Regions from separate parts of the Secundilactobacillus muriivasis genome, predicted to be linked through region 2. Evidence: riboswitches for the same ligand, from Rfam matches in the RefSeq annotation. Region 2 holds a riboswitch; the other holds the start of a gene.
What was found. A riboswitch is a leader RNA that binds a small molecule or an ion and turns the genes downstream of it on or off. The one in region 2 is predicted to bind cobalamin.

Region 1 (3,418 bases), on a different contig from region 2:
GGGTCAAAAAGAACGCTAACGCCTTTTCAGTCCTCAAGCAGACCAAATTAAAGATCAGCTACATTCCGGGACATTCCGTTTACATCAACGGAATTAACGGTCTCCGCGAGAATGATGTGAAAACCGGTTCCGGTTGGATGTTCAGCGTTAACCATAAGTTTATTGATCACGCAGCCAATCTAACGCCATTGAAGAGTGGCGATCGTGTTCACTGGTACTTTACGACGAAGGGCTATTAATTCAGTGTTAGAACCCTAAGAGCCTATTAGTAGAAAAAATAAAGCAACCTAAAATGAGCTGGAAGTCAACAGACAATCTCGTCTGCTTAGCTTCCAGCTCATTTTGTTTTGAGCCCGGTCTTTATTGTTTATTTCTATCATAGCCTGACCGACCCTTTTTGACCTCAGGCTACTCGTCTAATTCCTTATAATCAAAGTAATCAAAAGTGGCCGTTGCATCATAACCCGAATAGTCCACCGCTGCCAATCCTACAAATGCCCCGGTGAAGAAACCACCATAAGTTTGTAAGACATAATCATCGGAAAGAACAGCTGCATCCAAGGTTACCGGAACCTCATGCCAGGTCTCGCCATCAAACGAGTATTCATAAGTGTAACTCTGTTTACGAACCTTACACTTTTTAATAAATTGTCGGAAACGCTTACTAAACGTGTTATAATTTTCACTGTTAAGAAACATCGTAAACCGGAAAAAGGTGAAAAGCCTTTGCAGCCCCTTAGCTACTGTAAGATCAACTAACCCGTCGCAACTCACTGGGTATCAACCTGGGAAGAGGACAGGTGTTAGGTCAAGATCGAGTCAGGAGACGTTTATGATGTTGATTGCAAAGTATCTTAAGGGTCGACTTTGGCAATTAATGACATTACTACACGATATTTTATTTACTGTGCATTAAATATCTGTATTTAAGTTATTAATGATTAATCTCGGCCCCGCTAGGATAACTAGTTGGGCTTTTTTCGTTGGGTAGTTTTAGTTTTATTGGGTTACTTTTTAGGACAGCTGCGCAAAGTAGAAACTTCCACATAAGCATCTCTGACAGAAATTCCCCAAAACTAGGGATTTTTATCGAAGGGGACTTATGTTCCAGTTTCTAATCGCTTTGCTCCGCTCACTTACTTTGAGGAGGGTTTTTATGAATAAGAAACGACTTATTTATTGGATCTCGCTAATATTAGGCGTCTTCCTGTTATTTATCGGCGGTAGTTCCGTTGCTAAGGCTGATACAGCATCGGATGTTGATTCCGCAATTGCAACTGGGGTTAATAATACAGCGCAAAAGGGCGATTCACTTGGCCCCTGGGACGCACCAATCTTAGCGATGAGTTCTAACGGAATTACGGATGCTCAAGCTCAAGCTATTTATCAAACAATTATTCAAAACAACAGGACCATCAGTGGAGTCGATACCGGTGCAAAAGCGGTTTCTGATGTCGCTGCAATTATTGGCTTGAGCGCTATTGGTAAAAATCCAGCGAACGTTGAAGGTAAAGATCTCATTGCAAAGGTCGTCGATAATGCCAACAATGCAACTGACTTTTATTCAATTGTCAACGATCTAGAAGGACTAAGCAGTGGCAATTATGGAACTGCTGCGCAAAACGCAAGAAAGACGCTAACGGCTGCATTGATTACTCAAGCTAAAAACGGAACATGGACTTACAGTTACACTTATGGTGGGACTGAATACTCTAGTACTCTTGATCCAACTGGCCAAGCCATATTAGTACTTTCAATGAATACTGATCAGCCAAACGTTAAAGATACCATTAGTAATGCAATTTCTGCGATTGAAAAAACACTATATCAAAAAAATGGTGGCTTTTCAGATAGTTCTGAGACAGAAACCAACTATAACGATGTTACTTTAACTAATGCTCTCGCCGCTGCGGGTACCAATGTTTATTCCGCACTGAATAATCAGACTGATTACGTTTCACCAATTCAACGATTACTTGATCAAAAGGTCTCTTCCACCCCAAGCGATTCATTTCTCCTTTACGAAGGCACGTCTGCTCTCCAACAAGCTAAATTTACAAAAGATGGTGGAATCGGTTCAATTTTCGCTTTTAATCAAAACGCAGCCCTCAAACCAGGCGAACTCGCCAGTTTAAATACAGCTGCTACTACAAAGAAACAAGCTATCGGTAATGATTCACAGGCAACCACAACTGATCAAAATAATGCAACCAACACTGTAAGCCAAATCCTTGCTACCTATACCGCCAAAATCAATGCTGATAACACTAGTGCTGAAGCTATTGCCGATCGAAACGCTGGTGTTGCTGAAATCAATAATGTTACTGTCGCTCACACGGCTCCTATTATAGTGCCAAATAGTGGCATATCAGTATCCACGACGGCTCCAAGTGCAACAACCGCTGCGCCAATCAGCACACCTACAACTACCCCGGTCGTAACTTCAACGACTACCAGTAAAAAGCCAAGCGTCAATGGTTCAGTTGTTTACGGTCTAACTACCATTAAGTTATACAAAAACACGAATTTCACAAAATCAAATCTTACAAAGACTTATAAAAAGCAAGCTCGAGTTAACCGCCCAATGTTCTTGGTCATCAGTCAAACAACCAACAAACAAGGCAAGGCAGTTTATAAAGTCAAAGACACCAAGAGTGGCAAAACTGGTTACACGCTTTCGGGATCGAAGTACTTTAAAAACGCCTACTACTCGGCCAAAGTAACCAAGATTAAAGTCATTAACCCCAAGGGAATCAATGAATACGGTAAGGTTAAATTAACCGACAAGAAACGGCACGTTAAAAAGAATACTTCGTTAACCGTTAAAAAGGTCGTTAATTATGGCCACACAACCCGCTTCTTATTAACAAACAATCGTTATGTTTCAGCTAACAAGAAGTTGGTCTTGGCAACTAAAATTAGTAAGGCTAAGGAGACAGCAACTACGCCTTCAACAACTATAAACACCTCTACAACATCAACCTCTACTCCTACAACTACTGATTCAACAACCTCAAGTACCACAACTACCAACTCGACGGCAACGCTGCCTACTAATAATACGTCAGTGACCCCTACACCAGTAGTTCCAACGGCTACTGAAACGGTAACCGTTAAAGCCACCGCTAATGGCAGCGTGCTTTCAAGTGGCAATGTCACAATTCCAGTTGGTTCTACCGCTTTAGATGCTTTGTATGCGTTAGCTCAACAAAATGGGCTCAACGTCACAGTTTCTGGCTCTGGAAGTTCTGCATACGTTACCGGCATCAATGGGTTTAACGCCGGCCCTTCAGGAACCAATACTGGTTGGACATGCTTTGTAAGTGGTAACTTCATTCAAACTTCTCTGGGTGCTTACGTACTCAAGAGTGGGGATACCGTTTCAATGGAATATACAAAATAGGCTATCTTATTACTC
Region 2 (3,418 bases):
TTGCGGTCTTACAGCGCATTCAGCGGTTTCAAGAGGCGGTTACTGGGGAACGTTGGGTGAATCGATGGTCTACGCGTCGTCTGTGGCTGATGTTGACGACTGGCGTTTTATTAGTGGTGGCGTTGGGTGTCGCGGGAATTGTTGGCTGGCAGTGGACGAGTTGGGTGACTAAGCTGGTCATGGCCGCCGGGGTAACGCTGGCCGCGCTGGTGGTGTTGGAGATCACGTATCGGTTGGATGTGAAGCGGCATCCTGAAGAAAAATAATTTGAATTTAAAAATTGTTTTCCTATAATTAAGTGCTTAATTTGTCAGCCTTGGTTCATAACGATGGTTGAATAGTAATGATGTAAGCGCTATACTGACGGTAATAAGTTGGCAAGGGCGCCAAATGATGACTCAGGGTTGAGTCGTTATTTGGTGCCCCTTTTTTAGTTGTAAAGGAGGACTTGAGATGCAACTCTATACGAAAGTTGGCGACAAGGGCACCACGAAACTGGTTGGCGGCGGGACCGTCAGCAAGGATTCAGACCGCGTGTGGGCTTACGGCACGATTGATGAATTAAATACCTTCATTGGGTTGGCTGCCACCAAACTTGATTCAAAGGAACAAGATATTCAAGCAGAACTACTGCAGCTGCAACACTGTTTATTTGATTTTGGGAGTGATCTTGCAAATCCGAATCTCAATGATGACACGATGCGCTTTAACCCAAAGTACGTTGGTTGGTTAGAAAGTAAGATTGATCAGTATCAGGACGAGCCACCGGCTATTCAACGGTTTATCTTGCCTGGTGGGAGTGAACAATCGGCCTTGTTCCAGGTATGCCGGACGATCACGCGGCGAGCGGAACGGCAGATTGTGTCACTGAATTGGTCAGTAACCTTACCAAGCGAGATGTTGAAGTTTATTAACCGATTATCCGACTATTTTTACGCACTGGCGCGGGTAGTTAACTATCGACAGGGGACACCTGAAGTTTTCTATGAACATGGTGGTCAGGTTTTTCATTAATAACTAGACCAATTATTAATTTAGTAAATTAGTGAATTGTGCAAAACTTATCATATCAACAAATAACGCCAGTTGAAGTACTAAAAGTAATCGTAGCGCAAAATAGTGTTAGTGGACAGATTTGTATAAAAATGGTATTCTAAGAACAACAATTGAATGAAAAGGCTTACTAAACGGAAACCGGTGTGATTCCGGTACGGTCCCGCCACTGTGATTAGTAGTGGTATACTACTATCAGTCAGATCTTTTTAGTAATCTACTTATGAGAAGTGACATTTTGCCTCGTGGAAAAGGCGAAATGTTTTTCATGTCAATTCAACCTGCACAATGGGGTGCGGGTAACGTAAACAATGGCGTTTATGGTGGGGTCGCAGCGATGCGGCTCTTTTTTAATTGAAAAAGTTGGCAAACGAGGCTGGGGTTAGCCCCTGAGGCTCATTTTTTTAGCGAACAGGTGTTAACCGCGTAGTGACGGCAATTGCTTTAATTTTGCTTGTGATAGCTTTCCCAATCATTTAGTGAGTTATATATTAATGCACTAAAAAAACGTTGACACCAATTCGTGTAAGCGCTATATTTAATACGTAAATAAAATTGATAATTCGTACAATGGCGTACACAAAAAAGCGATGGTGCTTTAGTTCATACTATTTAGTATGGCCTAAAGCGCCTTTTTTCATTTTTATTTATTAATCGAAAGTGTAAAGGAGGTTATGCGATTGGAGAAAATACAGTTTAAAACACAGATCTGGTCTGGTGACGGGGCGTTATCCGGCTTGGAAGACATCCATGATCAGCGGATCTTTGTTGTAACTGATCCATTTATGGTTGAATCAGGCAGTTTGAGTAAGATTACCGATCATCTTGAAGCTAAGAATGAGTTGTCGATCTTCTCAGACATCCAACCTGATCCGCCAATTACCAAGATTACCAAAGGAATTACCGCACTTCAGGAATTCAAAGCAACGTTGTTGGTTGCTGTTGGCGGTGGTTCAGCGATTGATGCAACGAAGGCGATGAAGTATTTCGCCAAACAAGCATCACACGGTGAAGTCGACCTCGACTTGATTGCGGTGCCAACAACGAGTGGGACCGGATCGGAAGTGACCAACTTCGCAGTCATTACCGACAGCGAAAAGGGGATCAAATACCCGCTGGTAACTGATGAGATTTTACCAAAGGTTGCCTTGCTAGACGCCAATTTGGTCGTTTCAGCACCGCAACATATCACAGTTGATACGGGGATGGACGTCCTAACGCACTGTTTGGAAGCTTACGTTTCAATTAACGCCAACGATTTCTCGGACGCGTTAGCAGAAAAGGGGTTCCGGATGGTGTTCGAATACCTACAACGGGTAAGCGATGACGGTTCTGACTTGGAGGCTCGCCAGAAGATGCATGATGCGTCATGTATTGCTGGGATGGCCTTCAACCTCGTTAACCTGGGACTGAATCACGGTATCGCGCACGCAGCTGGTGCCCAGTACCATATCCCACATGGTCGATTGAACACAATTCTCATGCCACATATCATTGAATTCAACGCTGAAATGGAAAAGGGTATCATGGAAACACCAAACCAGGCTGCCATCAAGTATGCAAAGTTAGCACTCTTCCTTGGCATTCGCGGATCCAACCCCAAGATTGCGGTTCGCAGTTTGATCAACCACATTATCCAATTCCGCAAGAAGCTGAACATGCCAGCAACTTTCCAAGACTACGGTATCAGCCATGACCTCTTCGAACAAACGAAGCACGAAATTGCTGAAGCTGCCCTCAAGGATGGTACAACGGCTGCTAACCCTCGGGTACCAAGCGTTGATGATGTGATCAAGATTTTGGAGACAAGCTACTCTTAAAACTAACGCCATTGTGAAAATCGCTTAAATGAGAAATGTTGATGAATTGTAATTTTTTTATTACTTGATAGGAACAAGAATGTCAGCTAACATGGCAGAATAAATGGAAACGCTTCAATAATTAACCATGTGCTTCTGATAGTAACTGAAAAGTTGATTTTAACTATGGCGATAAGGGGTGGTTATCGTGAATGAACGAATTGTAATTGTTGATGATGAACCGATTACTCGGTTAGACATTCGGGATATTTTGGAACAGGCAGGGTATGAAGTTGTTGGCGAAGCGGGTGATGGTTTTGAAGCCATCGATGTGTGCCAACGACAGAAACCAGATCTGGTCATCATGGATATCCGGATGCCGTTGTTAGACGGATTAAAGGCCGGTAAACGAATTGTTGAAGATCAGTTGACTCAGTCGATTATTTATCTATCTGCTTACAGTGATGAGGCGGATACGGACACGGCTGGGCGAATTGGGGCAGTTGGGTATTTAGTAAAACCATTATCAGAGCGGTCCTTGCTCACAACCATTCACGTTGGCTTAG

Region 1: another riboswitch for cobalamin. It lies ahead of ACYVR3_RS15390 (DUF5776 domain-containing protein); the one in region 2 lies ahead of ACYVR3_RS08200 (1-propanol dehydrogenase PduQ).

Annotation. Positions count from the first base shown of each region.
Region 1 is NZ_BAABMI010000085.1:128-3,545, forward strand. It holds gene ACYVR3_RS15380 (DUF4430 domain-containing protein) at 1-239, shown strand, start outside; partial or broken gene ACYVR3_RS15385 (beta-xylosidase family glycoside hydrolase) at 409-639, opposite strand; cobalamin riboswitch at 661-848, shown strand; gene ACYVR3_RS15390 (DUF5776 domain-containing protein) at 1,157-3,403, shown strand.
Region 2 is NZ_BAABMI010000031.1:59,316-62,733, forward strand. It holds gene ACYVR3_RS08190 (helix-turn-helix domain-containing protein) at 1-266, shown strand, start outside; gene ACYVR3_RS08195 (cob(I)yrinic acid a,c-diamide adenosyltransferase) at 454-1,014, shown strand; adenosylcobalamin (AdoCbl) riboswitch at 1,163-1,321, shown strand; gene ACYVR3_RS08200 (1-propanol dehydrogenase PduQ) at 1,734-2,873, shown strand; gene ACYVR3_RS08205 (ANTAR domain-containing response regulator) at 3,061-3,418, shown strand, end outside.